DNA from 4 places in the Sphingobacterium sp. xlx-130 genome. Region 1 is predicted to be linked to each of the others. Evidence: riboswitches for the same ligand, from Rfam matches in the RefSeq annotation. Region 1 holds a riboswitch; each other region holds the start of a gene.
The links. A riboswitch is a leader RNA that binds a small molecule or an ion and turns the genes downstream of it on or off. The one in region 1 is predicted to bind S-adenosylmethionine.
Positions count from the first base shown of each region.

Region 2: it holds a riboswitch for S-adenosylmethionine, as region 1 does, so the genes downstream of both, G7B18_RS05600 (O-acetylhomoserine aminocarboxypropyltransferase/cysteine synthase family protein) here and G7B18_RS04865 (5-oxoprolinase) in region 1, are expected to answer to the same signal.
Region 3: it holds a riboswitch for S-adenosylmethionine, as region 1 does, so the genes downstream of both, G7B18_RS14630 (methylenetetrahydrofolate reductase) here and G7B18_RS04865 (5-oxoprolinase) in region 1, are expected to answer to the same signal.
Region 4: it holds a riboswitch for S-adenosylmethionine, as region 1 does, so the genes downstream of both, metE (5-methyltetrahydropteroyltriglutamate--homocysteine S-methyltransferase) here and G7B18_RS04865 (5-oxoprolinase) in region 1, are expected to answer to the same signal.

Region 1 is NZ_WFKN01000003.1:353,062-361,379, reverse strand. It holds gene G7B18_RS04885 (NAD(P)/FAD-dependent oxidoreductase) at 1-851, shown strand, start outside; gene G7B18_RS04880 (MFS transporter) at 916-2,124, opposite strand; gene G7B18_RS04875 (DUF937 domain-containing protein) at 2,312-2,983, opposite strand; gene G7B18_RS04870 (DUF2891 domain-containing protein) at 3,051-4,169, shown strand; gene G7B18_RS04865 (5-oxoprolinase) at 4,204-4,482, opposite strand; SAM-I-IV-variant riboswitch at 4,550-4,643, opposite strand; gene htpG (molecular chaperone HtpG) at 5,051-6,937, shown strand; tRNA gene G7B18_RS04855 (tRNA-His) at 7,052-7,125, shown strand; gene G7B18_RS04850 (YqgE/AlgH family protein) at 7,179-7,742, opposite strand; gene pdxH (pyridoxamine 5'-phosphate oxidase) at 7,960-8,318, shown strand, end outside.
Region 2 is NZ_WFKN01000003.1:524,543-532,860, reverse strand. It holds RNA gene rnpB (RNase P RNA component class A) at 1-188, shown strand, start outside; gene G7B18_RS05610 (sigma-54-dependent transcriptional regulator) at 362-1,726, shown strand; gene G7B18_RS05605 (homoserine dehydrogenase) at 2,119-3,300, opposite strand; gene G7B18_RS05600 (O-acetylhomoserine aminocarboxypropyltransferase/cysteine synthase family protein) at 3,344-4,651, opposite strand; SAM riboswitch class I at 4,895-5,009, opposite strand; gene G7B18_RS05595 (AMP nucleosidase) at 5,136-5,951, opposite strand; gene clpX (ATP-dependent Clp protease ATP-binding subunit ClpX) at 6,010-7,257, opposite strand; gene clpP (ATP-dependent Clp endopeptidase proteolytic subunit ClpP) at 7,258-7,956, opposite strand; gene G7B18_RS05580 (type I restriction enzyme HsdR N-terminal domain-containing protein) at 8,027-8,318, opposite strand, start outside.
Region 3 is NZ_WFKN01000008.1:159,487-167,804, reverse strand. It holds gene G7B18_RS14635 (protein O-mannosyl-transferase family) at 1-517, opposite strand, end outside; gene G7B18_RS14630 (methylenetetrahydrofolate reductase) at 707-1,663, opposite strand; SAM riboswitch class I at 1,714-1,817, opposite strand; gene rimM (ribosome maturation factor RimM) at 1,868-2,392, opposite strand; gene G7B18_RS14620 (30S ribosomal protein S16) at 2,618-3,139, opposite strand; gene G7B18_RS14615 (UvrD-helicase domain-containing protein) at 3,396-6,758, shown strand; gene G7B18_RS14610 (PD-(D/E)XK nuclease family protein) at 6,807-8,318, shown strand, end outside.
Region 4 is NZ_WFKN01000005.1:198,935-207,252, forward strand. It holds gene G7B18_RS09675 (sensor histidine kinase) at 1-1,681, shown strand, start outside; gene G7B18_RS09680 (response regulator transcription factor) at 1,697-2,383, shown strand; SAM riboswitch class I at 2,468-2,571, shown strand; gene metE (5-methyltetrahydropteroyltriglutamate--homocysteine S-methyltransferase) at 2,644-4,956, shown strand; gene G7B18_RS09690 (hypothetical protein) at 5,143-5,319, shown strand; gene G7B18_RS19395 (DUF4833 domain-containing protein) at 5,432-5,626, shown strand; partial or broken gene G7B18_RS19400 (hypothetical protein) at 5,680-5,853, shown strand; gene G7B18_RS09700 (6-pyruvoyl trahydropterin synthase family protein) at 5,932-6,354, shown strand; gene G7B18_RS09705 (exodeoxyribonuclease III) at 6,357-7,124, opposite strand; gene G7B18_RS09710 (peptidylprolyl isomerase) at 7,164-7,922, opposite strand; gene G7B18_RS09715 (hypothetical protein) at 7,933-8,280, opposite strand.

The sequences.
Region 1 (8,318 bases):
TTCAGGTATTGCAGGCTTGGCTCGTCTACCTTAAAGAATTGGAGGTATCCGTGTTCTATCAATTTCAACTGGTAGATTTTGATGTGAACAATGTATATCTGCGTCATAAAGGCGAAATTTTAGCCTTTAAGTATGAAAAGCTTATTTTGGGATTAGGAGGTGCTTCTTGGAAAAAGACTGGGTCTGATGCCTCTTGGGTGTCGATGTTGGAGCAAAAGGGAATTAATGTAACACCCCTCGAATCGGCTAATTCGGGGTATAACACAGAAGAAGATTGGAGTGATATCGAAGGGCAGGCGTTGAAGAACATACAAATTCGCTATAAAAGCTATACTAAGCTTGGTGAAATTGTATTTACAAGTTATGGAGTAGAAGGGGGGCCTCTTTATCACATGAATAGATTTACCAGAAAAGATATTTTCCCCTTAGAGTTGGAGATTGATCTAAAGCCCAATATGTCGGTAGATAGTATCATGGACAAGCTTACAGGAGTCGGAAGTGTGGTATCTCTATTGAAAACCAAAGTAAAGCTGTCGAAAACAGCTATTGCCCTTTTGAAAAGATTGGACAAAGATGTGTTTATAGATTCCAGGTCACTCGCTATGGCGATCAAGCGATACCCGATTCATGTTACAGGCTTAAGGCCTATTGAAGAAGTAATCTCTACCGCAGGCGGGGTTTCTTTTGAAGAGCTTGACGAGAATCTCGCTTTATATAGATTTCCGAAAGTTCACTGTGTAGGGGAGATGATTGATTGGGAAGCGCCAACGGGGGGCTATTTGTTGCAAGGCTGTTTTAGTACCGGAGCATGGGTAGCCAAAGCAATATCCTGCCCTCATGATGCTCTATAGAACATAAATGTAAGATTCTAAAAAAGCAGGTTAGGATAGAGATGTCCCCTCTTTAATTCTTAGTCTAATGGCTTTTCATTAACTCCTCTAAGTTCTCGAATTTTTTACCTCGAACGGTTTGCTTTTTCTCTACTTTTAGATAGAATAGTAGGGCTAGTACTGCGCCAGTTGAAGCCATAACCACCCCGATTAAAGAAGGGTAGTTGTAAGTTAGGCCATAAGCTATGGGGACAGCACCAAAATAGGCTCCTAGTGAGTTACCAATGTTAAACGAGGCCTGTCCACCTGCGGCAGCGAAGGTTTCTGCTCCTTTTGCGTTATTGATCAGCATCATCTGTAGTGGAGAGCCAATACTGAATGCTATCATTCCGGTGATGAAAGCCATAGGGTAAGCTAATACGGTAATATGCGCGATAAAGAAGAGAATCAGTAGACAGCATGCCATTGCAGAAAAACTTGCAATAGCAGCTTTGCTAGGAGAGATGCGGTCTGCTAATCTGCCCCCGACAATATTTCCGACAAACATACCTGCACCGATGAGCACCATAATGATAGATACCTGGTCCGGAGATAGACCAGATACGGTAGTAACTAGTTTTGAAATATAGCTGATCCATGCAAAGAGACCTCCTGTCCCGATCGCGATAACAGCTACCATTAGCCATGCATCCCAGCGTTTGAAATAGCTTATTTGTTGAATGACGTTATTGTTCTTATTGGCTGGGATAATAGGCATCCAAAAGTAAATAGCTAGAAACGTAATTAACCCTAAAAGAGATATAACAGCATAGGTTATCCGCCATGAATAATGGTGTCCAATATAGGTGCCTAATGGTACACCTGCAAGATTGGCAATTGTCATACCTGTAAACATCATGGAGATGGCCTGTGCTTCCTTACCAGGCTTAGCGAGCTTAGCGGCTACAACGGAACCTATTCCAAAAAATGCTCCATGGGGCAGACCTGATATAAAACGTGAGATGAAGAGACTCCAATGATTGGGAGCTATGGTAAAAAGCGCATTGAAGACAAAGAAAAGCAACATTAAGAAGAGAAGTACTTTTTTTGCAGGGTACTTGGATGTGGCAGCAACTAATGTGGGAGCACCGACAACTACCCCCAAGGCGTATAATCCTATCAAATTGCTGGCTGTAGGAATATCGATATTAATATCTGAGGCGATGTCAGGTAATATACCCATCATCGTAAATTCAGTCATTCCGATGGCGAGACCACCAAAAGCTAAAGCAACTAACCCTTTATTTATAGACATTTAAAACCTGTTTAGGAAAAGAACTCATCTATATGATGAATACTTTGATACCTCCGGAGAAGGAGGTTCAAGGCTACAAAAATAAGGTTTTATATATAATGAAAAAGTAAAAATGTAAAACCGTAAGATTGGAAAAATAGTCTTACGGTTTTACCGTGTCAAAAGTTTATCATTCTGGTGAGGTTTTTTACTTGCCAAACATGCTGGCTAAGGAATCCAGTACTGATCCTTTCTGGTCATTGCCTTTATCCTTATTGAAGAATTCGCCTGCTAGATCACCTAATCCGCCGAAGCTTGCAGATCCTTGTTGTGTGTTGTCTTCCTTTCCAGAACCCCCACCAAGTACTGATCCTAAGATACTGCCTAAGATTCCACCACCTGAGGAACTGCTTGATTGGCCACCAATCAGCCCTCCCAATAGATCACCAAGGCCTCCTCCAGAGAATTGTTCTTGTTTTTGCTTGCCCAGATAGCCCATGACAATAGGAGCCAAGATGGCCAGCACATTGCCGATTTTGTCCGTTGATATCCCTGTCTTAGCGGCAAGGTTGTCCTTTACCATTTCGGTATTATTACCAAACATATGGTTGACAATTTTATTGTCATCATCAGAAGGTTCTTGTCCGAGCAATCCACCCAGTTGGTCCAGTATATCTCCACTATGTTGATCTAATGCTTTATTGATTCCCGCTTCTTTGGAAGGGTCTTTTTTTGCATTATAGTTTAATGCAGCAATCATTAAAGGTACGGCAGCAGCGACGAGCCATTTTGCCTTGCTTTCTTCAATATTCAATAAATTTGCGATTGAAGAAATGGCTTTCGAGCCGATGCCTCCTGTGACTAAGTCTGTTATGTTCATGACTTGATAGTTTAATGTAATTATGATAATTTTAGAACAATCTATTAAAGCTAAATAAAAATACGAAATGAAAATCAAACTATGGATGCCTTTGGCTCTTGTCTGCAGTATTTCTTTTTCGAATTGTAGTAATAATTCTGCAAGGAAGGAACCAATGGATACGAAGGAGGAGGCAGCACACATTAGCCTGACGAAAGAACAGGCTGCTCAAATTTTTTTATTGCCTATCCACTGTCTTGAAGTGGAGTACCCGAATAAGCTAGGACAGGTATTGGGGTCTAGCGACGACTTAAAATCGCCTAAGCAGCTGCGTCCAATATTTTATGGCTGTTTTGACTGGCATTCGTCGGTACATGGCTATTGGTCTATTGTGGAGCTCCTGCAAAAATACCCAGATCTGGATAAGGACGGAAAAATCCGTTCTATTTTGAATCAACATATCACTCCGGAAAATGTAGCCGTGGAATTGGCTTTTTTTAAGGATAAAAACAATACCAGTTTCGAACGTACATATGGATGGGCTTGGTTGTTTAAACTCCAGGAAAGCCTGTCGCAATGGAAAGAGAATACCGACGCGCAGCGATGGAAATCAAATTTACAGCCTTTGGTAGACCTATTGGTCGATAGGTACAAAGAGTACCTGCCTAAATTGGTCTATCCTATCCGTGCCGGACAGCATGATAACTCGGCTTTTGGATTGTCACTGTCATTGGATTATGCCCGTTCGGTAGGGGATAAAGCTTTTGAATCGGTATTGAAAGAGCATGGCACACGGCTTTTTCTAAATGACGTGAATTGTAATCTAGCCTATGAGCCGAGTGGTTATGACTTCTTATCACCTTGTCTAGAGGAAGCATATTTAATGAGTAAGATCCTAGATGAGCAATCGTATAGCGGTTGGCTTAAAAAATTTATGCCTAGTCTATTTGAGCCGGGATTCAGCCTGTCTGCAGCTGTAGTTAAAGATCGTACAGACGGCAAGCTCGTCCACCTGGATGGATTGAACTACAGCCGTGCCGCTTGTCTGTACGGAATTGCCAAGGCTATTCCTCAAGTGTCGCATTTGAATAAAATAGCAAATGAGCACATCGCCTTTTCGTTGCCCAATCTGTCTGCACAAGATGATTATATGGGGTCGCACTGGTTGGGTACTTTTGCGCTGTACGCTATAGCACATGCCCATTAGTCCCCAAGGGTGAAAACACATTGATCCCGATCAATTACGATTTAGAATCGCAACTGATCGGGATCAATGTGTTTTCGACAAGCTTTACCGGTACCGATAGAATACTGGTAAAGCCATCGTTTTTGGTCACGATGTGGGACAAATCAACTCCTTTTTTGGAGAAAGCCGATATGATGGCCGTACGGAATGTCGCTCTTGAAGAACCCCAGCCTTGACTTTTTATAGTTTCATTATTGAGATGGATAAGCTCTTCGGTGGAGTAGTGTGCAAACTTCTCTAATAAGTGTTGATAGAATGATATTGATGTTGCCATACAATTTAAAAATTTATTTGTTAAACCATAAATTGTATCCAGAAATCGGTAGGAAAAATAAGCGTTTTTAAGACGTTTATTTTGGTTGTAAACCCGTATTATTTTACCACCGCGGTGACTACACTCGGTTGGTATTGCTTTTGCAATTCTGAATACGCTACAAATTTAGTAGACTTTTTGATAAAAACAAAGAGAACCTTTCATTTTCTGCTTTTGTTTTTATACCAATGTTTCGTCATAGGATATTAGTAGTTACTTTAGCCGTGTATTCTTCTAACTTTACTGTGGTTTTATAGAGCTATAATAGAGGGTTTGTAGAGGGTTAATAGAGGTAAATCTCTATAAACCCTCTATTTCATCTCAGTTAAATACCTAATTGGACAGAAGGAGATATACCGTTGTCTTAAACCTATATATAAGGAGGTGATAATGTATAATTGAAAGAGATAAGAGTGACAGAATTTTAGTGCTTTTCTTATGTTATTCTGACATTCTGTCTTAAAGTCAACTTTGGAACAGGCCTTGATAAGTTTATTGTGATAATAAAAAGTTAAATAGTAAAATACATATGCAAGAAAAAGGTAGTATCTCGATCCACACCGAGAATATTTTTCCGGTGATCAAAAAGTTTTTATATTCTGATAACGAGATTTTCTTAAGAGAATTGGTGTCTAATGCTGTGGATGCCTCTCAGAAAATTAAACGGTTATCTTCGCTAGGTCAGTTCAATGGTGAAGTAGGTGAGCTAGTTGTTGATGTGAAATTTGATGAAGCAGCTAAAACTATTACGATATCGGACAACGGTATTGGTATGACTGCGGAAGAGATCAAAAAATACATCAACCAGATTGCATTTTCAGGTGCTACTGAGTTCATGGAGAAATTTAAAGAGGCCAACGATGCGAATGAAATCATTGGGCGTTTTGGTTTAGGTTTCTATTCGGCATTTATGGTTGCAGATAAGGTGGAGATTGACTCTTTGTCTTACCAAGATGGCGCTGAACCAGCACACTGGACCTGTGATGGTAGTACTTCATACGAGATTTCGGAAGGTACGCGTACGACACGTGGAACAGACATTATTCTACATATCAATGCGGATTCCGAGGAATTCTTAAATAAGTTTAAGTTGCAGCAGATCCTGGATAAGTATGCCAAGTTCTTGCCTGTTCCTATTCGTTTCGGTACAAAAACTACATCGGAGCCAGATGGTGAAGACGAAGAGGGTAAACCTAAATACAAATCGATTGAAGTTGATAACTTTATTAACAATACAAATCCAGCTTGGACGAAGTCTCCTTCGGAACTGACAGATGAAGATTATCTTTCTTTTTACCGCGAGTTGTATCCGCAGTCAATGGATGAACCTTTATTCTGGATCCATCTGAATGTCGATTATCCATTCAACCTGACAGGTATCCTTTATTTCCCGAAAATAAAGAACGAGCTAGAAATTCAGCGTAATAAGATTAAGCTTTACTCGCGTCAGGTATTTATTACAGATGAGGTGAAGGATATCGTTCCTGAGTTTTTGATGTTATTGCACGGTGTTATTGACTCTCCGGATATTCCATTAAACGTATCACGTTCATTTCTACAGGCAGATGGTAATGTGAAGAAAATTAATAACTATATCACGAAGAAGGTTGCGGATAAACTGCAGGAAATATTCAAATCGGATCGTAAAGGATTTGAAGAAAAATGGACAGATATCGGTCTTTTCATTAAGTACGGTATGCTGAGTGATGAAAAATTTGCAGATAAAGCAAATGATTTCTGTTTATTAAAGAACACATCCAACGAAAGTTATACCCTGAAAGAATATTATGAAAAAGTAAAGGATATTCAGGTAGATAAGGATGGTAATATTGTATACCTATACAGCTCAGATGTCGCCCAACAAGATGGTTTTATCACCACGGCTGCTGCTAAGGGATATGATGTATTGGTGCTGGATGGACCTTTGGATACGCATATTACTTCGTATTTGGAGCAAAAAGGTGGCGAAAAAGTTCAGCTAAAACGCGTTGATTCGGATGTCATCGATAAGTTGATCCAGAAAGACGAGAAAATTGAATTGGTGTTGAACGAGGAAGAGAGTAAGAAGGCTACTGACCTGTTCCAGAAGGCGATCAACCGTCAGGATATGAATGTACAGATCGAAGCATTGAAAGCGGATGAGTTGCCTGTCTCTGTAACGTTAGATGAGTTTATGCGTCGCATGAAAGATATGGCGAAGACGGGTGGTGGAATGGGATTCTATGGTAGTATTCCGGACAACTATAAAGTTAGCGTAAATGGTAACCATCCGTTGGTAAAGCGTATCATAGAAAGTGGTGAAGAAGAAGGTGAAAAATTGGCTAAACAGGCTTTTGATTTGGCTTTATTATCGCGAGGATTGCTTACTGGCGCTGATTTGACTTCGTTTGTGAAGCGAAGTGTAGAGATGATTTAATCATTCTAAAAAAATAATTACTTAATCCTCATTGTGTTATTATGCAATGAGGATTTTTTGTTAAAAATATTTGCACTATATGAATTAAAAACCTACTTTTGTATCACAAACACGGTAGGTATAGCTCAGTTGGTTAGAGCACTAGATTGTGGTTCTAGGGGTCGTCGGTTCGAGCCCGATTACTTACCCGCTTCTAAAGGCTTCTCAGTAATGAGAGGCTTTTTTTTTGTATGCTCTTTGCTTAATTTAGATAAGGACTTTTCGGGAAATTGGCAACATGAGCGTATTTGGGACCGAGACTGATTAATGCTTGTTTCCATAGGGTCTCTCCATCTGTTAGAAATGTGAGTTCTGGTTCAAACGAATTATGCACCGCCCAGGAATTTTGTTTTATTTCTTCTTCCAATTGGCCTACAGACCAACCGGAATACCCTAAGAAAAATTTTATTTCCTGTGGATAAATAAGATGGTTATCGATTAATTCTAAAACCTGTTCTAAGTCGCCTCCCCAAAAGAGATCTGTGCCGATTGGCGTACCTCCGCTGATTTTTTGTGGCGTACAATGCAGAAAAAATAAAGCATCATTTTGTACAGGGCCTCCGATATAAACAGGGAAATCTTTACATGTTATCTCTGCTATGATATCCGATAATAATACATTGGAAAGATGATTTAGTACCAGACCTAAAGTTCCTTCTTGGTTGTGTTCACATAGGACAACGACAGAACGTTCGAAATTAGGATCGAGTATGAATGGTTCTGAAATCAATAGACTTCCTTGTTGGGGGGCATTTTGATTGAACATGTTATATCGTAATTATTCTACTATAAACTTAGACAAATTTGTCTTTATATACAATTGAAGTTAACCGACGGTTTCTATTGCATGTTAATTGGTGGCTGTTTGGATAAAATCTATAAAAAAGGTCGACATCTTAAAGTGTTGAGGTTAAAAAGGGAGGAAAGATGACAATCTTTTGTGTCGCATTTAGTAAGTTTGTCAAAGAAACAAAATACAACCTATGGCAATCGATCATAAAAAAATTGCAGCGATTCGTGAAGATTATGTCAAGGACTCTCTTTCCGAAAAACAGGTTAGTGCTGATCCGCTGCTTCAATTTACCCAGTGGTTTGAACAAGCTATGCATGCCAATGCAATAGAACCGAACGCAATGACACTATCTACAATTAGTGAAGGGGGATTTCCTTCATCTAGAATCGTGTTGTTGAAAGATATTAAGGCTGATGGCTTCAGCTTTTTTACAAATTATGAAAGTCAGAAAGGCTTGGATATGTCACATTGTGCAAATGTCAGTCTGTTGTTCTTTTGGCCCGAGCTGCAACGACAGGTGCGGATAGAAGGTGTGGTCGAGCGTCTATG
Region 2 (8,318 bases), 170 kb from region 1:
TACGGTAAACCTCGTGTGTTGAAAAACCAAATAGGTTGCAGGAATCGAAGGCTGCTCGTTTTCTCTCGACTTGTCGGGACCTGCAATGGGTAGGTTGATGGACCCCAAGAGTGATCTTGGGGCTAGATAAATGATAGAGATCCCAATACATTGGGATACAGAACCCGGCTTACAAGGTTTGCTTCTTTTTCTCTTTTTATAGTTCTCTTCAGGGGGCTAAATTTTTATGGATTTGTTTTTGGTTTATTTAACATTAATGCGTTCGCTTTACGTGCTGTAACGAACTTTTCTGACCGCTTGAGATTCATTGGAATCCTGAAAGTTTTTTCTTATTTTGCTCGACATTAATTTAAATGTGAATATGGCTACAGTTTTAATAATTGATGATGAACGTCCTATCCGTAGTTCTTTGCGTGATATTTTGGAGTATGAGGATTATAAAGTTTTTGATGTAGACAATGGTATAGATGGTTTAGAGCTTCTTAAAAAGGAAAAGATAGATCTCACACTCTGTGATATCAAGATGAATAAAATGGATGGGATGGAGGTTCTGACTGCTGCTAAGGAATTTTCAGATACGCCATTTATTATGATCTCTGGGCACGGTACGATAGAGACTGCTGTTGAAGCGGCTCGAAAAGGGGCATATGACTTTCTGGAAAAGCCGCTAGACTTAAATCGTTTATTGATTACTGTGCGTAATGCTCTTGAAAAAGGGTCTTTGGTAAAAGAGACAAAGGTTCTTAAGCGTAAAGTTTCTAAAACAAAGGAGATATTGGGAAATTCTGAGGGCATTTCACTCATCAAGGAGAGTATTGAGAAGGTTGCTCCTACAGAAGCGAGGGTACTAATCACAGGCGCCAATGGTTCAGGGAAGGAGTTGGTCGCTCGATGGTTGCATGAGAAATCCAATAGGGCTTCATCTGCACTTGTCGAGGTAAATTGTGCGGCTATACCGTCCGAACTGATCGAATCCGAATTGTTTGGCCATGAAAAAGGGTCATTTACGTCTGCTGTGAAGCAACGTATAGGTAAGTTTGAGCAAGCTAGTGGAGGTACGTTGTTTTTGGATGAGATTGGAGATATGAGCCTGTCTGCCCAAGCAAAAGTATTACGTGCTCTTCAGGAGAATAAAATAACCCGTGTAGGCGGGGAAAAGGAGATCTCCGTGGATGTTCGTGTTGTGGCTGCTACAAACAAGGATCTTTTAAAAGAAATCGATGCGGGTAATTTCAGGATGGACTTGTACCATAGGCTTAGTGTTATTCTAATCCATGTGCCTTCTTTGGCAGATCGTAAGGATGATATCCCTACTTTAGCAACGGCTTTTTGTGAGGAGATCTGTGCGGACTACAATATACCGACTAAAGAGATAACTTCTGAAGCAATGAAAGCACTACAAGCGCTTCCGTGGACGGGTAACATTCGGGAATTACGCAACATGGTAGAGCGTCTTATTATTTTGAGTGATCGTAAGATAACCGAAAAGGAAGTTAGATCTTTTGCAAATCCTTCTATATCTACGCATCATGGATTGGGTGGAGGATCAGCTATGATCGATTTGGATAGAATGAATAATCTAGAAGACTTTTTAACTTTCGCGGAAGAGAAATTTTTGGTATATAAGCTAAATAAAAATGGTGGTGATACGGGGCGAACAGCTAAGCTTTTGGGTATTTCTGAAGATGGGCTTCGTGAACGAGTAAGGAAATATAATATTGTATAATGATTAAAAAAAGGGCATTAGCCCTTTTTTTAATCATTATACTTTCGTTTTTGTTTATTAAATAACATAAATACTACTATAATAAGTAGTACAATTCCTATAATAATAAATACTATAGGTGATTGTTGATCTGAATCAATTCCTGACTGGGCCCACCCCATATTAGAAAGCAACATCAGGAAAAACACACTATGCCATTTTCTCATAATACTAATATAAATCGTTAACCTTTAAATATACTCAATATTGTTGGTTAAAGCAATTGATTTAAAGTTTTTTAACATCTGAGTAATTCCTTTTTTTGGTAGTTAGCGTCTTTTTTGAAGGTCTATTAAAACACAAGAAGGTGTCCTGATCGGGACACCTTCTTCATAATTTTAGGGGCTAATATGTTAAGATATCTCCGCTAAGAAATACCCCGATTGGTTAATTAGTTCTCTTTTGTTAATGATCTCCTGTAGATTGATGTGTCCGATCACGTATTTGTAATCCTCTCCATAAAACCGCTCAGAAATATTTTTGAAAGCTATGTTTTCCAAAACATTTTCATCCTCGTAACGGAAATATACTTTGATATCAAAATTGGTAGAATACGCTAGTTCTTGTGCATTCAGGTGTTTTTTATATTCATAACGATAGTCGTATCTAAGTGCCGTGATATCCGAAAGCACAGCAGATCCTGTAGGGTGACCTCCAGCGCCTTTGCCGTAGAAGAACTGTTCATCTGCGAATGCAGCTTTTACTAATACCCCGTTGTTCTCATTCTCTACATTGAATAACATGCTATCCTTAGAGACGAACTTTGGAATTACATACAATACCACTTCGCTGTTACTTACTTCTTTTGCTAGAGGGATAAGTTTAATTTTGAAGTTCTTCTCTTTAGCGTATCGAATATCAGCTGTGCTAAGCTTGTCTATTCCTAAGTTAAGTATCTTGTTTGGGTCTACAAATAAGCCGTATGCATGCGATGCTACGATTGCTAATTTGAACTTTGGATCATAACCTCCAACATCTAAAGTAGGGTCGGTTTCAGCAAAGCCTAACTCTTGTGCTTTTTTCAGTGCTGTATCGTAACTCTGGTTTTCGTTGAATATCTTGGATAAGATATAGTTAGATGAACCGTTAAAGATACCACTTACCGAATGTAGCAACTCATTGTCGTAGTATTCCTCTAGGTTTCTAATGATTGGAATACTGCCACAGACTGCACCTTCGTATAATAACGATGTGCCGTGCTTTTGTTGCAATGTTGTAAGTTCCTGTAGATGGGTAGCGATCATCTTTTTGTTTGCGGACACTACATTCTTACCGGTTGATAGTGCTTTTTTTGTGATTTCAAATGCAGCATCGGCATCATCGATCAATTCGACTACGGTATTGATTTCGGGATCATCCAATATAGCGCTAGCATCCGTCGAAAAGAGTTCAGCAGGTAAGCTTCGCTCTTTCTGAGCGTTTTTGATAACGAACTTTTTGATTTCTAAATTGAGATTTTTGGTTTTGATGATGTCGTACAACCCTTGTCCTACAACACCAAACCCAAACATACCAATTGTAAGCTTTTTACTCATTTCCCTTTTTTATACTGTGATTTAAGTTTTACTATTTCTTTTGTTATTTTATCTTGTCAAAGGCTTGCTGTAGATCTGCCTTTATATCGTCAATATGCTCGATTCCTACAGATAAGCGTAGTGATCCAGGGTAAACTCCTGCTGCCTTTTGTGCTTCAGCACTTAATTGTTGGTGCGTTGTCGCAGAAGGGTGTATAATTAATGTCTTCGCATCACCAACATTTGCTAAGTGACTGATCAGTTCTAAAGAGTCTATAAACTCATCTGCTTTCTGTGCACCACCCTTTATGGTGAAGGAGAGAACAGCGCCATATCCATTTTTAAGATACTTTTGAGCCAGTAGGTGATGAGGGTGACTTTTTAGCCCTGGATAGCTCACTTCTTCTACTTGTGGGTGTGCTTCTAGCCATTGCGCTATTTCCTGTGTGTTGTCAACATGACGCTGTACACGCAGGGATAACGTTTCTAATCCTTGCACAAGTAAAAATGAGTTGAAAGGGGATAATGCCGGGCCGAAATCTCTCAGTCCTTCTACACGGGCTCTAATCGCGAATTGGATGTTTCCAAAGGGGCCGTCTACACCGAATACATCGGAGAATACTAGACCATGATATCCTTCAGATGGCTCGGAGAATTGTTTGAATTTTCCATTCCCCCAGTTATAGTTACCTCCATCGATGATCACACCTCCTATACTTGTACCATGTCCACCGATCCATTTTGTTGCTGATTCAACGACTACGTTGGCACCATGTTCAAGTGGTTTGAATAAATATCCACCAGCTCCAAAAGTATTGTCTACAATTAATGGCAAGTCGTATTTGCGTGCTACAGCAGCAATTTTTTCGAAATCAGGAATGTTGTAGCTCGGATTACCAATTGTCTCAACGTATATCGCTTTTGTTTTATCGTCTATTAACTTTTCTATGTTTTCGGCATCGGTATTAGCTGCAAACCTAGCCTCAATGCCCAGTCTTTTGAAGGATACTTTGAATTGGTTATAGGTACCCCCATAAAGATTTGCGCTAGATACGAAGTTCTCTCCACTTTCTAAAATATTTGTTAGTGCAATAAATTGCGCTGCTTGACCTGAGGCTACTGCTACTGCTGCTACACCACCTTCTAATGCTGCGATCCTTTTTTCGAAAACGTCGGTCGTAGGATTCATAATACGGGTGTAAATATTTCCAAACTGCTTCAACGCAAATAGGTTTGCTCCATGTTCTGCATTTTCAAATACAAAAGATGAGGTTTGGTAGATAGGTAACGCGCGGGATCCTGTCGTAGGATCTACTTCTTGTCCTGCATGCACCTGTAATGTTTCGAAATTTAAACTTTTATTATTAGCCATTTTTATTTTTTTTTGCTGTAAGATATTATGTGGAAATGCGAAAGAAATTTGGTTTTTGGTCGTCATTTATAGTGTCAATTGCATATCACCTTATTATTCGGGACTGCAATAGATACTGACGACTAGCGCATTCGGGTAGAGATACAACTGATATTGGTTGTATAAAAGGAGATTTTGCGAGTAGGTTTACTATTCGCAACAATTGCTAATTGTCTTGTGAAATTTAATGTCATCGTCTTTTTTCATTTATATGCTCCAAAGATTTATTTCTTTGGACAGGAATTGGCACCTTTTCAAATCTTTTTTGAAGGTTGCCAGCGGGTCATTGAGCCAGTCTCTCGCCGCTTCTTTATAAACCAAGACCTATACTAGAAAGGTGTTGATTAGATACACTATCTATCGATAGTGCAGAGCAAATATAATACAAACTTTTAAATAACAAAAAAAATAGGACAAGTTTCTGCGAACTGTTGTAGTCAAGCCCTTAAAACTTCAGGTGCTTGACTGTTAGTCCATTGTTTATAAGTTGCTTTAATGCGGCGATACCAATAGTTAAGTGGGTTTCGACAAACTTTGCGGTAACCGATAGATCGCTTTCAATTGTTTTAACGCCTTCTGGAATCATTGGTTGATCCGAAACGAGTAAGAGTGCTCCTGTAGGGATTTTGTTTGCAAAACCCACGCTGAAAATGGTCGCGGTCTCCATATCTACGGCCATGACACGTATAGTCTTTAAGTATTTTTTAAAAGCTTTATCGTGCTCCCATACCCGCCTATTTGTAGTATAAACCGTTCCTGTCCAATAGTCTCTGGCATGATCCCGAATTGTAGTGGATATTGCTTTTTGCAGTGCGAATGCGGGTAGGGAAGGCACTTCTGGTGGAAAATAATCATTTGAAGTTCCTTCTCCCCGAATAGCAGCAATTGGCAGTATTAATTCGCCCACAGCAATTTTCTTTTTTAATCCACCTGTTTTTCCTAGAAATAGGACAGCTTTGGGTTTAATTGACGATAACAGATCCATTACTGTGGCAGCCATAGGGCTTCCCATGCCAAAGTTGATGATGGTTATCCCGTTGGCGGTGCATGCTTGCATGGCCTTGTCTTCGCCGTAAACAGGGGCATCTTCATGCATAGCAGAGAACATCTTAACATATTTAGAGAAATTTGTCAAGAGGATATATTCGCCAAACTCTTCTAAAGGTTTGCCTGTGTAACGGGGCAACCAATTTGAAACAATATCTTCTTTTGATTTGAGTCCAGGTGTTATTGGAGTCTCTACAGATTTAGTTTTTTTCATGTTCCGTGGTTTTTAATTAAAAAATAATCCCCCACCGAATGGGTGAGGGATCGTTGTATTAGGCTACTTTCAATTTCTTGATATCTGATTTAGCAAATTTTTTCTTTGCATAATCGAGCGTTATATGTAGCGTGGTGTCCTCACTTTCTTCTTTGCTTGTCGGTATCTCGAACATCGCATCGAGCATGATTGCCTCACATATACTTCGTAGACCTCTAGCGCCTAGCTTAAAGTCCCAAGCTTTGTCAACGATAAAATTATAAACCTCCTTGTCAAATTTGAGTTCTATTCCCTCGTACTCAAATAACTTGACGTATTGTTTTATCAACGCATTTTTAGGTTCTGTGAGGATACTTAATAAAGTTTCTTTATCAAGCGGATTCAAATGCGTTAATACCGGTAGTCGGCCTATCAGCTCCGGAATTAGGCCAAAGCTTTTTAGGTCTTGAGGTGTTATATATTTATACAGATTATTAAGGTCGATATCTTCCTCTTCTTCTATCATTTTATAACCTACGGTCTGTGTTCTTAGGCGGTTGGCAATCTTCTTTTGTATACCGTCAAAAGCTCCACCACAGATGAATAAAATGTTACTCGTATTTACCGTTATCATTTTTTGATCGGGATGTTTTCGGCCACCTTGGGGAGGTACGTTTACATTCGTTCCTTCTAAAATTTTAAGTAATGCTTGTTGTACACCCTCGCCAGATACATCTCTTGTGATCGAAGGATTATCGCTTTTACGAGCGATCTTATCAATCTCGTCAATATAGATGATTCCTCTTTCAGCGGAAGCTACATCGTAGTCCGCAGACTGTAGTAGACGGGTAAGTATACTTTCCACATCTTCCCCCACGTATCCGGCTTCCGTTAGTACAGTGGCATCGACTATGGAGAAAGGTACATTAAGAATTTTAGCGACGGTTTTTGCTAATAAAGTTTTGCCTGTACCTGTTTCTCCAACTATGATTAAGTTAGATTTCTCGATTTCAGTTTCATCTGAACTCGATTTTTGATTCAATCTTTTGTAATGGTTGTATACGGCTACAGAAATAACTTTTTTAGCATCATCTTGTCCAATTACATACTGGTCTAAATGCTGTTTGATTTCTAAAGGACGGATTAACTTTAGCGTGGTTTGTAGCGATTTATTTTTTCGCTGATTTAATTCTTCCGCTAAAATTTCGCCTGCTTGGGTCACACAGCGATCACAGATATGCGCTCCATCTCCGGCGATCAGCATCAATGCTTCGTTTTTGCTGATCCCGCAGAAAGAACAGTGGATATCTTTATTGTTCTTACTCATTTATTTACTTTCTTTTCTAGGTGCTAAGACCTCATCAATCATTCCAAATTCCTTCGCTTCTGCTGCCCTCATCCAGTAGTCACGGTCAGATGATTTCTCAACCCATTCGTAGGATTGACCTGAATGTTCCGCGATAATGGTGTACAACTCTTCCTTAAGCTTTAACATTTCGCGCAAATTGATTTCCATATCTGCTGCTACTCCCTGAGCTCCCCCAGAAGGCTGGTGAATCATGACACGCGAGTGTTTTAATGCGGCGCGTTTCCCTTTTGCTCCAGCGACCAATAAAACTGCTCCCATAGAAGCAGCCATACCTGTACAAATAGTCGCTACATCTGGAGAGATATACTGCATGGTATCATAGATCCCTAATCCCGCATATACACTACCTCCTGGAGAGTTGATGTATATTTGTATATCTCTTTGTGCATCAGTGGATTGTAGGAATAGTAGTTGCGCCTGAATGATGTTGGCAACTTGATCATTGACCCCATCTCCTAAGAAAATGATACGATCCATCATTAATCTGGAGAATACGTCCATCTGCGCTACATTTAACTGCCGTTCCTCAACGATGTAAGGCGTCAAATTGGTTGGTGTTTGAGTCTCTATACGGGAAATAAATCCGTCAACATGTTGAGAGCCAATGCGGTGGTGTTTGATGGCATATTTTCTGAATTCGTTTTTATCTATATTCATTTTTTGGTGATTTTACTTTTATAAATTATTAGACTAATATAAATTGTATTTTCTTAAATACAAATAATATTTATGTCTCCTTATTGTAAATTGGTAGATCTGAAATAAAATCTATGGTACTGTTTTCAAAATTAACTTTACAAAAATAGTGCTGCAAGCCGTTGCTAACTAATAAAAGCGGGATTTTGTGTTTGCTGTTGTAATTCCCAATCTGTTCAAAAGTACTTTGTGAGATCTTGACTCCTGGTGCTTTAAACTCAGCGAGTAAGATTTTTTCTCCTTTGTTATTAAATATGACAAGGTCGCTTCTTTTTTGCAACTCATTTATGAGCAGGCCCCCTTCTATTTGCATCAATGATTTG
Region 3 (8,318 bases), on a different contig from region 1:
CATTTTCCTGATCTACTCTCGACTCCCATTTCAGGATTAACCAAAATACGATGGCCGTACATAGGGACGACATAGCATACACTTCTGATTCTACGGCCGAATACCAAAAACTATCGGTAAAACTATATGCCAAAGCTCCTACAGCTCCCGCACCCAGTATTTGAAAACTAGCCATATCAGTCGACTCCTTTCCACTGGAAAGAAGCACCTTTTTTGATAGCGCGGTGATCGTCCAGAATAAAAAAACAATAGTAAGTCCGCTACATACCGCAGACCCCACATTCATCCAAAAAGCAACTTTCGAGACATTACCCATTGCCAGATTCGAAAATAGGTTTTGAATAAGAAGAAACAATGGGGCGCCTGGCTGATGAACGACCTGTAGCTTATAGGCCGAGGCAATGAACTCCCCCGTATCCCACCAGCTATTAAACCGATCGGCCGTAGCGATATAAACCGCTGCGGCCACGAGACCACATAGCCAGCCGATCAAGTTATTTGCTTTGTTATAAGTCATCCGTGCATTAATTTAGATTATCAGTAAATAAATCTACATAACACGCTTCATAACAACCAATTGTTAACAAATTTTAACACAAATACAACGAAGCGAAGCAATCTACCCCCTGATAGGATAGATTGCTTCGCTCTTCAAATACAAACATATAAAATTAACAATCAACCATTGATCAATAATCCTTAACATTTACGCTAACTGTTCGACAATCCGCTTTGTGGGCCCAGGGCTGCTCATCGTATAAAAATGTAATACTGGAGCACCAAAATCTATCAATTCCCGACACATATTCACCATCCACTCCTGACTGACCTGATGCACATCTACATTAGTCTTACAAGCATCCACAGCATCACTCAACTCTTCTGGAATATCCAAATGAAATATCTTAGGCAAAGCTATCAGCTGCTTCTTTGAAGTCAAGGGCTTCAATCCTGGAATAATAGGCACATGAATACCATTGTCCCTACATTTAAGGACAAACTCTTTGTACTTATCAATATTATAGAACATCTGGGTCACGATAAATTCTGCTCCCATCTCCACTTTTTTCTTTAACCATTTGAAGTCCGTATTAAAGTTCGGCGACTCAAAGTGCTTTTCAGGATAGCCAGCTACACCAATACAAAAGTCCGTCTGTTCCGAGCTCTCTACATCTTCATGCAGGTAATGCCCCCCATTCATATCCTTTACTTGCTGTAATAGATCCGTAGCATAAGCATGTCCACCTGGCGTAGGAATGAAATCAGCGTCTCCCCTACGGGCATCTCCCCGTAACACCAAAACGTTGTCAATACCCAAGAAATTTAGATCTATCAATGCATTCTCTGTTTCCTCTTTGGTAAAACCACCACAGATAAGATGAGGTACAGCATCCACCTTATATTTATTCATTATTGCGGCGCATATCGCTACCGTTCCAGGGCGTTTACGATAGGCAACACGCTCTAACAAACCATTAGCATGTTCCTTATACAGGTAATCCTCCCGGTGATAAGTCACATCAATAAAAGGAGGGTTAAATTCCATTAACTCATCCATTGTATTAAAAATACTTTGGATCCCTTTGCCCTTAGCAGGCGGAAGAAGTTCAAACGAGAACAAAGTCTTCCCATCAGCCTGTTTAATATGGTCGATAATCTTCATACAATTGTTTTTAGGCTAAGAGAAAGCACACAAAGACCTTGTGATTCTGCAGCTTATCTTTTCCGCCAACTGGTGGATAGAATGTAGCACCTTGAACAGCGTCAGGTTGCTAAGGCTTCTTCGGGTCTATTCCCTCGGCCTTTCTCTATAAGCTCTGCTAATATCGGTGTTAAAAGTGGAAAGTAAAAATGAAAAAGTAAAAAATTACTCTTTGTACAGATCGACCAATCCCTCAGGAAGCTCTACTTCAATGATTTCTTCATCGGGATCAATCCCTAGAATCAAATCATCGGAGAGTGGAAACATCAATTCTTTACCATCGATATCTACCGTAGCTATAAACTGCTGCGGCATCTCCTGCACTTCAATAATTTCTCCGAGTTCACCATGCTCTTCGTCAATGACCAAGTACCCCACTAAATCTGTATACCGGAAATCATCTGGATCCCGTTCCGGCATCTTATCATTCGGCAGGTACATTTTTTTACGGACCAACACCTGCGCTTTATCAATATGATCTACATCTTCAAATGTAGCATATGCGGTACTGTTGTTATGAAGCTTGATCTGATCCACAAAATAAGGAACCAACTTCTTATTCACCTCTAAAAAGATAATCTCGAAGTCCAGTTCATTATAATCCTCAAATTCAAAAAACAATTGCACCTCCCCTTTGAGTCCTCTGGTTTTACTTACATATCCGATGTAAAAGCTTTCTTCTATGGTCATTCTATCAAATTAAAAGTCAAAAATAAAAATTAAAAAAGAAAAACTTTCATGATTCCAATGAATCATCAACGGAGATGAAAGTTCTTGATGGCCTATGGTCCGAACGAAGCGAGCTCATTGACTCCTTAAAAAACATGAAATGATCAATAAAATATACAGCTTCAGAAAAAAATGGTCGGCCCATAATATGAACCGACCATTTTTCTTTGAATACTTTATGAAAGATTAACCTTCAGTTTCTTCTGTGTTTTCAGCAGTTTCAGTTACTTCTTCAGCAACTTCTTCTACTGGTGCATTTTTTGCAGCTACAGCGGCAGCTTTTTCTTCTTTTTTCTTAGCCTCAGCTACTAAAGCTGCTTTTTTAGCTTCTTCTTTAGCATTTGCAAGACCAGATTTTTTACCTTCAATCTTAGCAGTGTTACCTTCAGCCCAGTTCGTAAAAAGCTCTTCAGCTTTAGCCTCATCAAAAGCTCCTTTTTTCACACCACCTTGCAAGTGTTTTTTGTACAACACACCTTTGTAAGAAAGGATAGCACGTGCTGTGTCTGTAGGTTGAGCACCTTTGTTCATCCAATCTAAAGCTTTTTCGAAATCTAAAACGATAGTTGCTGGATTAGTGTTTGGGTTGTAAGAACCTAAACGCTCGATGAATTTACCATCACGTGGTGCACGTGAGTCTGCTACTACTACGTGGTAAAAAGGTTTTCCTTTTTTACCATGTCTTTGCAATCTGATTTTAGTTGCCATGTTTAATTATTATTTATGTATTCAACATATCCCCCGTACTGTATGTAAGAGGGGACGCAAAGATAACAATAAAAAGTAAAAAATAAAAACCGAGCTTGCGAGTTCAACGAAGTTAATTAAAAAGACAAACTGATTTTTAATCACTTAATACTGCTATAGGCAAAAAGTCTACCCTCCAAAATAATTAGCTTATAGCCTATTGCTTATCGCTTAAAGTCTCTTTTGAATTTCCCATTTTTAATTTTTACTTTGTAGGATGAACAATGTCGCTCCTCTCCGAATTCTTAAAGCATCTGCCGGTTCTGGTAAGACTTTCAGTCTCACCCTCCATTACCTATCCCTATTACTGGTCAATGAAAACAGCTATCGTGAGATTTTAGCCGTTACCTTTACCAATAAAGCTACGGCAGAGATGAAAGAACGTATTCTCTCTGTGTTACAAGGTTTGGCAATCGGTGATAACAGCGGAAAAATAAAAAGTTTCAGAGATTTGTTAATTGAACAGAATCCAAGCTGGAACGCAGCCTCACTTCAACAAAAAGCACACCGTGTATATCGAAAAATCTTACACGACTATAGCCACTTTACCATCAGTACGATTGATGGATTCTCTCAGAAGGTAATCCGGTCGTTTACTTACGAATTGAACCTTGATGCGGGTTATAAGATCGAAATGAACACCAATAAGGTGAAGGCCGATCTAACCATCATGCTCAATCAGTTATTAGATGAACGACCAGATCTATTGGATTGGATTATTGGTTATGCAGAAAAAAAAATCAGTAATAACGAGAATTGGAATTACAGAAATCAACTTGCACAGTTAGCGGGTTTAATTTTTTCCGAAAATTTTCAGGAGTTCGATGGTGCTCTGGTATCGGCAGATACCAACCGGGTATTCAATCTGCTTAACACAGAGGTCATAGACAAGACCCAATCCTATCTAGATGCTGTCAGCCACACGATAACATCTTTTCAAGATACCTATCGAACATTGCAGATCCAAGCGGATAACATGAAGGGCAAATCCCGCAACAAATTGGTCTCAGCGTACAAGGTATCCCCTCGTGTCCATAAGCTCTCCTTATCAGACCTCGACAAAGTCATGGAACGATTTATAGCACTTATTGACAATGAAGAAGCATTTACGGATGTAAATAAAAACGTACAGCACGATTACATACACGCATTTCAACCTGTATTACAACAGTTTATAGAACTCCAAAACCTGACACCTATATACATCGCTTATCAGGCCGTTCAAGGCAACTTATATTACCTCCGACTGCTAAAAGAAATGTCTGACCTTTTAAGCATCTGGCGCAAAGAAAATGCTGCGCAGTTGATTTCAGATTCACAGATTCTATTAAACAAGCTGGGGCTTGACAACAACAACGATCCTACCTTTATTTGGGAAAAAATAGGTAATCGCTACAATTACTTCCTGTTTGATGAGTTTCAGGACACTTCCCGGATTCAATGGAAAAACTATAGTCCGCTATTATTGAATGCACTTGGTAATACGGAAGGAAAGCAACATGAACACCTTATTGTCGGAGATGTCAAACAAAGTATTTACCGCTGGCGTAACGGCGATTGGCGGATCCTATTGCAGCAAGTAGAAGATCAAGTCAGCAACTCATTTCATCTATCCGAAATAACAAAGAAAACTTTTATCGAGAATGGTATACTAGATACCAATTACAGAAGTCTTCCTAATATCATTCGGTTCAACAACTATGTGTACGAACAAATTCCAAGACATCTACAGCAGGTACTGAATGACAAAATCTCCGACGAACTCTCTGACGAAGGGCTACGTTGGTGGCGTAATGAACAGAATGACAGCATGCTCATTCGAGCCTATGAAAACAGCAGTCAGCTCATTCCTGAACAAAAAAGTAACACCCCCGCAGAACAAGGCTCTATCGAGATTGATTATCTCCCCGTCAACGATGGCCGATTCAGGGCCAATCAGGTATTAGAGCAAGCGACGGATAATCTCTGTCAAAAGATAGGCGAATGGATTACCTCAAAAAGATATAAGGCCAAACAAATTGGCATATTAGTTCGAAGCAATGCACAGGCCATGCTCGTCATCCAGAAATTAATGGAATACAAGAATGTACACGAGCTGTCTTTTGATGTTATTTCAGGAGATGCGCTAGCTTTAGCATCAAATGACGCCGTAATCTTGCTGACAGAAACACTAAAAGCATTTGTCCATAACTCAGATCTGCATATCATTCATCATGCCCGTATAGCCTATCTATATCAGTTAATCCAGACCGGACAAGCCTTTGATTCTACAGTATGGCTGCAGTTCAAGGCTAATGACATTCAATCGTTGGACGGAATACTGCCAGAACAACTCCTCACAAACTGGGGGGCATGGCAAAAACTCCCCCTCATCCACCTGGTAGAGAAGCTTATAGAGATCTATGGTTTCACTTCCGAGAACAATATACACCTACCGTATATCCTTACTTTTAAGGATGTAGTGGGCAACTTTACGTCCAGTGGAGAAAGAGGAATCACGCAATTCCTTGATTTTTGGGAAGAGGATGGCAACAGAGTAGTCCTCCCATCCAGTGGCAAAATCAATGCTATTGAAGTGACCACAATACATAAGTCCAAAGGACTAGCTTATGATGTCGTCATGATCCCTTTCTGTGCTTGGGGAATTGATGGTATGCTCAATGGCGACTTTTGGATCAATACCGAAAACTCTCCCTTTGCACAACTGGGTAAAATACCGATCAAATACAACAGTAATATCGGTCGTTCAATTTTTTACAAGCAGTACTATGAAGAAATGTTATTTAACTACATGGATGCGCTCAACACCCTTTACGTAGCTACCACACGCGCCGTCGAACATCTCTATATTACAGCTCCAGGCTTTAAAGAAGTGGTAGATAAAAAGACTGGTGCGATTACCGGGTTAGACATTAAAAATGAACTGATCTCAGATGTGTTGTACCAAGTGCTGGAATATAACGGTGCTCCATTTCAACTGCAAGAAGGTCGCATAAAAATAGACCAGATTATTACAAAAACCACCGAGTCTATTCCTGTTAGCGATACAGCTTCTTCCATTGCTTTAAAAAGCTACCCCATCTCCAAAGCACTGGAAACAGCATTAAGCAAATCAAGCCGAAGGACCATCAATACCATCCTCATGATGGAAAAAGCCTCGCAATATGGCATACTAGCACACGAGATAATGGCGGAAGCCTCTAAAGAAAGTGATATAGCCCGCATTATAGCACGATACATAGATGAAGGTGTGCTTGCTCTTGAAAACAAGGAAATTTTAGAAAAGGAAATCCACCAGATCTGGCATCATCCCCAAATCCACCCTTGGCTCATCGGCAACCATAAAATTTGGAATGAATCAGCTATAATTACTTCCGATGGAAGAACCTTAAGACCCGATAAAGTTTTTACCAATACCGAAGAAACCATCGTATTGGACTTCAAATTCACCAGTGACAACTATATCGAGCATAAAACACAAGTAGACCAGTATATGAAAGCACTTCAAAATCTAGGTTACAAACAAGTCAAGGGCTATTTGTATTATGCCAAAATAAATGAGCTCCTCGAAGTCAAGTAGGTAAAGTAATATCTCAATACTCATATCTTATATCTCAATACTATAAACATGGTTCCATTTTTAAAAATAGTCGCCGAAGATATTCAGAAGCGTTTCGGTAATGACCTTTCTGAAATAGCTATTGTTTTTAACAATAAGCGTCCCATTACCTACCTGAAGAAACATCTCGCAGACACTTACAGGCAAGCGATCTGGTCCCCTCAGTTCTTTACTATTCAGGAATTCTTTGCGCTTTCGTCCAACGCTGAACAAGTTAGTCAACTGACACAATTTTTCTACCTCTTTGAGTTGCACAACGAACTTCTAGAGCAAGAAGGATTGACACCTGAATCACTGGAAGAATTTTATCCCATTGCAGAAATCATCTTAAGTGACTTTAGTCAATTGGACTACGATCTGGTCAATATTGATCATATTTTCATGGAATTATACGACACCAGTCGTATTGATATCGAATTTCAACACCTAACAACCGAACAACAAAACTTTATCCGGCAGTTTTGGCAATCTTTCAATATGGCAGGCCATACCGGAGTGCAGCAACGTTTCTTAAAACTTTGGAAACGACTACCTGTACTTTATAAGAATTTCAAAACCAAGCTACAGTCTCTGAAACAGAGCAATTTTCCTACAATTTATCGCAATCTTGTAGAGCGGACTACGGACAATCCTGATTTCTTAGCTTCGTATAAAAAGATTCTATTTGTAGGATTCAATGCTTTGAACAATGCAGAAGCGCAACTATTCAAACGTTGGCAAGAAGAAGATCGTGCATTATTCTACTTTGATACAGACACTTATTATCTAGAGGACACGCAACAGGAAGCCGGATTATTTATTCGCCGTAATATTTTTCAAACGGGGTTAATAAACGCTATCAAAGATAGCGGCAATTCTATTGGAAACCGAAAAGACGCCGTCCATCTTTATGCTTCGACGGGAAAAGTAAGCCAGACAAAGCTGCTTCATCAGATCCTCTTAGAGCAAGATCTGGAAGGCAAGAGCGCTGCTATACTATTAGCGGACGAAACACTATTAGTCCCTCTACTGCAAAGTCTTCCCGATATAAAAGTAAATATTACAACTGGGTTTCCCTTGACACAATCGCCAATATTCGGTGTACTAAGTCTTTGGATGGACGTCCATGAAGATATTTCGCATCTCAAAAAGAACAAGATACCCTACCAATATCTAGAGAGCTTTCTCAACAACCCTATGACTAGGATTTCAGCACAGGAAAAAAAATCCTGTCAGGAATTTGTGACGGAAAAACAACTATTTGAGATCGGATTAGAAGACATACAAATAAGCAGCAGCTCACTCCCCCATTTTTTCAGGCCATTAAACCAACCAAAGGATGTTATCCCTACGCTCATCCATATCTTAGACAACCTACTGCTTTCCTTAGCGCTAGATAGCCAGATTAAACAAATCGATGCCAACCTCTTAATAGAGACAAAAAAAGTGCTCCATCAATTACATCTGGGATTTTCAAAAATACCACAGCTGAGCATTGTCTTCCAGATAGGTCTGATCCGAAAAGCCATCGTTACGATCAAT
Region 4 (8,318 bases), on a different contig from region 1:
AGAGATCATAGCACGGGCCAACCAACAAAAACATGAAGCCGAGCATAAAAAACAAAGAATACTTGCCAAGCAGTTGGACATACAACGAAAAATAGAGCGTCTCCGCGTACAACAAATCGAGACAGAAAATATTTTTCGGGAAGAAGATGAAAAACTAAAATCGATCTATCCTAATGTAATAGGCATTGATAATTGGTTTTACGAGACCTATTTTCGGGAACAAAAAAACCAAAAATACATCAACGTAGCCATAAGCCAAGAACATATTCCCGGCACCTCTCGCGTAGAGAATTTTGTCCTTGTAACGGCCAGTAAAGAACTACCTCGCATTAATGCAAAGGATGACTCGGTGCGATATGTTGTTGTTGTAGACATCGACCTTTACGGAATTGTGCGTAGCTTTAGAATTGCTTCATTACCTCCAAAAGCGAATGCAAAAGTTGCTTTTGAGCTTATGGAGTTAAGAACGCAACTTGAAATACTAAATCGCGAATCCGAAATAGCTCAAAAAAACGCTTTGGCTGGTGCAACAAATGCATTTGATACCTTAGCTGTTTTAGGAGGCAAAAAAGCAGGTGTCGTTGAAGACTTTGCGCTAGGAATCCAACTTGCAAATAGGCCGTTAGAACAACGGGTAAATCAAAGTCAAGTTCAAAAACTACTGCAAGAAGAATTAGTGTCACGTGGTATATATTCCCCTTTCAATATCGAAATTCGAGATCGATCAAGGATTATATACCACAGTCCTGATGCCGAAACGCTTGCAGCATCCAATAAATCACCTCGTTATACTACAGCATTATTTAAGGGAGATTTTGGAGAATCCACTGGCCGTTTGAGTATATACTTCCCTAACAAAAAAAGGGTAATTGTAGATAACATGAGCTATTTAATTCTTCCTACGCTTGCTCTTTTTGCTGTTCTGATCGGTTGCTTTGCTTACACGCTGTCTATTATCTTCAAGCAAAAGAAAATCTCAGAAATGAAGACCGATTTCATCAACAATATGACACATGAATTTAAAACTCCGGTAGCCACAATCATGATTGCTAGCGAGTCCCTAAGAGATCCAGAGATTGCATCAAACGAACAGCGCGTCAACAAACTAGCAAATATAATATATGATGAAAATGTAAGGTTAGGTAGCCACATAGAACGAGTGCTAAACATTGCTAAACTCGAAAAAGAAAATTTACGAATGGAGCGAACAGATGTCCGCGTTAACGCACTGATCGAAGGAGTGCTAGACAGTATGCATCTACAACTCAATAAAGCTAATGGAGTGCTTCAAACCGAACTATTGGCGACTCAAGACCTAATCATTGGTGACGAATTGCACCTTTCCAATGTATTCTTTAACTTAGTTGACAATGCTATAAAATATAGCCTAAACGCTCCAGATATACACGTAAAAACATCTAATTCTAAAGGAAACATTGTGATATCAATCTCTGACAAAGGAATGGGTATGAACAAAGAACAACAGGAGAAAATATTTGACCAGTTCTATCGTATACCCACAGGCAATCTACACAACGTAAAAGGGTTTGGTCTAGGGTTGAGCTACGTACATGACATAGTCAAAAGACTTGATGGTAAGATACAAGTAAAGAGCGAAAAGGATAAAGGCACGACCTTTGAGATAACATTACCTCTTAAGACAGGGGAATCCAACAATTGATAAATACAGACTACTATGCAAAAAATATTATTAGCAGAGGACGATCCTAATTTAGGCGAACTCTTAAAAGACTATCTTGAACTTAAAGGCAAATATGAAGTAGTCCTTTCTCAAGACGGAGAGCAGGCATTAGAACAGTTTAAAAAAGATAATTTTGATTTATGTATATTTGATGTGATGATGCCCAAAAAAGATGGCTTCACACTAGGAAAAGAAATCCGAAAAATAAATCAGACAGTTCCTATCATTTTTGCTACTGCAAAAGGAATGATGGAGGACAAAACGCAAGCCTTCGAACTAGGCGGAGATGATTACATCACTAAACCTTTTCGCGTCGAAGAGTTACTATTACGTATAAATGCGCTACTAAAACGCGTCTCCAAAGACAAAGATGAGGATTTAGCTGATAAATTCGAAATTGGTGGGTATTTCTTTGACTATACCAGCCAAGTTATATCCTATAAGGGACAACAACAAAAACTTTCTACCAAAGAGGCTGAATTACTACGTCTCTTGTGTCTAAAGAAAAATGACGTTTTGACAAGAGAAGAAGCTCTTATTAAAATATGGCATGATGATAACTACTTTACAGGACGTAGTATGGATGTTTTCTTAAGTAAATTGAGAAAATACCTAAAAGAAGACCCAAATGTCGAGATAGTCAACGTACATGGTAAAGGTTATAAACTACTCGTAAGCTAATACCAAATACAGAAAGAAAAAAGGAGATTTGTAAGTTCTCCTTTTTTTTCTTTGTAATTTCAATTCTTCTCCATACCTTAGCATCGCTTATAGAGAAAGGCAGAGGGACTAGACCCGATGAAGCCTTAGCAACCTGTCTCTTGACAAGGTGCTAAATTCTATCCGCCAGCTGGCGGAAAAGATAAGCCGAAGTTTCTGATCCAAGAACTCTCTCTTTACAGCATTATTTTTTTATTAAAACAATTTAAAAGGAAAATAGTATGTTAATTACCAACAACTTAGGTTACCCAAGAGTGGGACCTTTCCGCGAATTAAAAAAAGCTAACGAAGCATATTGGGCTAAGAAAATTTCCGCGGAAGAACTATTACAAACAGCTAAGGAAATCCGTGAAGCGAACTGGAAAACACAAAAAGATGCCGGCATCGACCTCATTCCATCCAATGATTTTTCTTTTTACGATCAAGTACTAGACCTTTCTTTAACAGTGGGTGCAATACCGGCCCGTTACACTTCTTTGCTAAGCAAAATCGATAATAACTATAGTTTAGATCTTTACTTTGCTATGGCTCGTGGATTCCAACAGGATGGAATCGATGTAACCGCTTCTGAAATGACAAAATGGTTTGATACAAACTACCACTATATGGTACCTGAGTTCACCAAAAACCAAACATTTAAGCTGAATTCAGAAAAATTCTTAAACGAATACAACGAAGCGAAAGCTGCTGGAATAGAGACTAAGCCTGTTATTATTGGCCCTATCACCTATCTATTGATCGGTAAAGAGAAAGAGGCTGGATTCGAACGTATTGATTTAATTGAGAACCTACTTCCTGTTTACGAGCAAATTTTATCAAAATTAGCCGAAGCTGGAGCTAAGTATATCCAAATTGACGAGCCTTACCTGGCTTTGGACATCGACGCAAAAACAAAAGCATTATACACCTCAGTATTCGCAAGATTAAATGCTGCAGCAGGAAGTGCTAAATTAATCGCAACAACCTACTTTGAAGCGTTAAAAGACAATGAAGATTTAGCCTTAAGTCTTCCGGTACATGCATTACATTTAGACTTAGTACGTGGAGAAAACCAATTAGACACAGTGCTACCTAAAGTTCCTTCCTCTTTGACGTTGTCATTAGGAATTGTCGAGGGACGTAACATCTGGAAAAACGACTACGAAAAATCTTTGACCAAAATCCATCAAGCAGTAAATACGCTTGGTTCAGACAGAGTATGGATAGGCACTTCTTCGTCATTACTACATGTACCATTTGACTTGGACAGCGAGAAAAACGAAGAAACACTTCCGGCAGCAGTTAAAAACTGGCTTGCATTTGCTAAACAAAAATTGGCAGAAGTTAAAGACCTAGCAATATTAGCGAACGGCGAAATTGACGCCACTACAGCACAGCGTTATGAAGCAAATAAAGCTGCGGCCGAAAGCCGTCGTACATCTCCATTAATTCATAAACCTGAAGTAAAAGAACGTGTTAATAACATTACGGATGATGACGCTCGTCGCACATCTTCTTTTGCAGCACGTAAGATAGCTCAACAAGCGAAATTCAACCTACCAGCGTTTGCTACTACCACTATTGGATCATTCCCTCAGACCAAAGATGTTCGTAAATGGCGAGCTGATTTGAAAAAAGGTCTTATAACACAAGCAGAATATGACAAAGCTATTGCCGAAGAAACAGAAAGCACCATCCGTCTTCAAGAGCAATTAGACATTGATGTATTAGTACACGGAGAATTCGAGCGTAATGATATGGTTGAATATTTCGGAGAACAGTTAGCGGGATATGCATTTACACAATACGGATGGGTTCAATCTTATGGTTCTCGTTGTGTTAAGCCACCTGTAATTTACGGAGACGTATATCGTCCAGCTGATATGACAGTACGTTGGTCCTCTTATGCACAATCATTGACAGACCGTCCAGTAAAGGGTATGTTGACAGGACCTGTAACGATCCTTCAATGGTCTTTCGTTCGTAATGACCAACCTCGTGAAACGACGACCTATCAGATTGCTCTCGCGATCTTAGATGAAGTACAGGCATTGGAAAAAGCAGGAATAAAAATTATTCAGATCGATGAACCAGCAATCCGTGAAGGACTTCCTTTACGTAAAGCTGATCAACAAAACTACCTAAACTGGGCTGTTCGATCGTTCCGCGTCTCCTCTTCTAATGTTGAAGATGATACACAGATTCATACGCACATGTGTTATTCAGAATTTAACAATGTAATTAAAGACATAGCCGCAATGGATGCTGATGTTATTACAATTGAAACTTCCCGTTCACAGATGAAACTATTAAATGCTTTCGCAGGTGACTTCAAGTACCCTAACGATATAGGCCCTGGAGTATATGACATCCACTCTCCTCGTGTACCTAGTACAGACGAAATGGTGGACCTATTGCGCAAAGCTAAGGATGTAGTCCCAGCTTCTCAACTTTGGGTAAATCCAGACTGTGGGCTTAAAACTCGCGCTTGGCCAGAGACTAAGGCTGCCTTAGAAGCTATGGTTGAAGCTGCAAAAATCTTAAGAGCAGAATAATTCTGAAATTTAGTAATATTTAAATATCTTGAAAGCCTAAAGTACCTTACTTTAGGCTTTCTCCTTTTTTTCAGACGTTACCAAACTTTTTTTCACATCACTTGTTCATTCATATAGAAATTGGTTCGGTATACGACGATAAAATAAAATCGATCCGTAAACTTATGCGTCATAAAGTAATTAGATATGAAGAGATTTACTATATTACCATTCATGCTTTTAACAACAATGTTGTTGACAAGCTGCGAAGTCATTGGGGGCATTTTTAAAGCAGGGGTATGGTCAGGTATTATTATTGTTGTAGTTGTAGTTGCGTTAGTATTATGGATACTTGCAAAAATATTTGGCAGGAAACAAAATTAAGGCAATATATGTATCAATGTATGCTATTGCTTATACTCATAGGTTATGGCGTCTTTCCTTCATTTGCACAAGAAGAATATCCAAAACCACAAGCTAAAACCTATTATTTTATATACAGCATAACATAGGAAAGAACACCTATATCTATCAGACAAAAATCAATCAAAACGGCAAATTAGATCGAAATGAACCTGTGCAAATCAGCAGACACCTATTTGACAATAAAAGCGAAATAAAATCCCTAACCACTATACAACGAAAATTTGCTTATGGTGTGGACTGGGATGCCAAAAGCGACAATTCTTAGGATCTCACTTTGGTATCTTACCCTATCAGCGCCTTTAATTACGTAGTACAGATGATCAAAAATACATTTTGGAGACCACGTTAAATGGCATAAAGATGAAAGTCCACAGGCTATTTATTTTTCAAAAAGAAGGAACCTCAGGCTTGAATACAAAAGTCGATTGCATTCTTTTTTTCGGGACAAATCAGGACGGTAAGCAAGTACAATCAAAACTGATAGTCGATTAGGACATCCTATCTTTTCTTTATTTAGATTTTACTTTTGAATGTTCGAGAATACCCCGCTTTTTATCTAAGTTTGTAACTATGATTACAGCAGAAAGATACCACGACATTTCATGCGGACACCGGGTTGTAGGCCATGAAGGCAAATGCAGGTACTTGCATGGCCACAACTATCGTATCCATTTCATCGTTCAAGCCGAGGAATTAGATACGGTAGGTCGAGTCGTAGATTTTTCTGTAATAAAAGAGAAGCTATGTATGTGGCTCGAGGATAATTTTGATCATAAATTTCTTATCTGGAATGAAGATCCACTAGTAACAGCACTACTGGATATTTCGGAAGAAAGTCTCATTCTGGTCCCCTTCAATCCAACAGCGGAAAACATAGCCAAATATTTAGTAGAAGAAATAGGCCCTCAACAACTCGCTGAATACAACTGCCGCCTTATTCAATGCAAAGTGGAGGAAACACAAAAATGTGCCGCCTCCTATACATTGGTTTAGCCTTAATCGATCAAGTCCAACAACACTGGGCAGTGATCTGAATGAATGGCATCACTTAAAATACTTGCGCCCCTAATTCTATCTTTCAGAGCGACAGAAGCCATATTGTAATCAATCCGCCAACCGAGGTTCTTACCTCTGGAGCCAGCTCTATAACTCCACCACGTATAATTGTTCGGATCTGCATTCAAGTGTCGAAAAGTATCGATAAAACCAGAATTGATGAAGTTCTCCATCCACTCTCTCTCCTCCGGTAAAAAACCAGAGGTATTGGCATTCGATTTTGGATTATGGATATCAATGGCGCGGTGGCAAATATTAAAATCGCCACAAACCACAAGATTGCCCTTTTCTTGGGTCAACTTGTTTGCATAATCCTGAAAATCGTCTAAAAAACGGTACTTAAAAGTCTGTCTTATATCCCCCGTTGTACCTGAAGGGAAATAAGTACTCATCACGGACACATTATCAAAGTCAGCCCGGATTATCCGGCCTTCAAAATCATAATCTTCATGACCGCAACCATACTCTACATGATTAGGAGATACCTTAGTTAATATAGCCGTACCACTATATCCCTTCTTTTGAGCAGGATACCAATAATGCTCATATCCCATCTGTTCGAGATACTCTATTTCAGGTACCTGATCCGGTGTAGCTTTAATTTCCTGTAGACAGACCACATCTGGATTAACCGTCTTAAGCCACCCGATCCAATCTTTTTTCAAGGCCGCCCTTAGCCCATTTACATTATATGTTATAATTTTCATTCTTAACAAATTATTAGGTAGACGAACAATGCTATCCTTCTACAGATTGTATTTTTTTGACTTAAACGCATCAAAAAGTGTGGTAAAAAAACCTGTTTTTGGCTTAAGACCCTGCAATTCACGATCTTGATTAATAGCTTCCCTTCTAGTTAATAGACGCACAAACATACGTTCATTTACTATAGGACGGTCGTGATCATCTGTTTTAACCGCCGCGATATTGTCTACCGACTCAAGCCCTTTTATAACCTGCCCAAATACAGTATAATTTCCATCCAAATGCGGCGTCCCTCCTATACTCGTATATGCTTCTCTTTGCGTAGCAGAAAGCTTACCGCCATTCAATTTAAATCGCTCTAATGAATCTAACCCCTCATTTGTAAAACGTCGCCCCTGCACGATATAAAATTGCGAAGCAGAGGATTGCTTTGCTGGATTACTATCTCTCGCAGCTCCTAAAGCACCTTTTTTATGAATAAGATTCGACTGTATCTCAGCCGGGATTTTATATTCAGGCCCCCCATTACCCAGTAAGACTTTGTCTGCTGCCTTCTTTGAGTCTGGGTCCCCACCTTGAATCATAAAATTTTTAATGACCCGATGAAAAAGTAAGGAGTCATAATACCCATCATTCACAAGCTTTTTAAAATTGTCCCGGTGTCTAGGAGTTTCATTGTAGAGCTGGATTAAGATATTTCCCTTATCCGTCTTAAAATCTACATAATAGTATTGGGGTTTTTGCGCGTTCACGGCGACAAAGCATATCCCTATAAAAATAGAAAGTAAAAATCTCTTCATAATAAATAAGTTATATCACTTCCAGTTCCTGAAAGTAATCTATAATCAATGACTTCATAATCAACTCTTGCTCCAACAAGGTGTAGTTAGGGATGGCTTTCACTAACTTCCAATGTGGCCAGCCTTGCTCATCCAAGCCTTCCAACTCATAGAAACCCATAGCACTGAAGAGTCTACACGTAGCGATATGCATCAACTCTTCTTTTTCCCTTTTTGAAAATCTCTTGGGTCCCTGTCCCAATTCCTGGACGCCGATCAAAAAAAGAACCACCTTTATATCGGGTAATTCCATATCAAAACTTTGAGCAAGAGCCTCTCTCAAGGTATTCCACTTTTTATTTACTTCTGCTGCTTTCATGTTAATTTAAAAGTCAAAAGTAACGAATTCACAGGTAA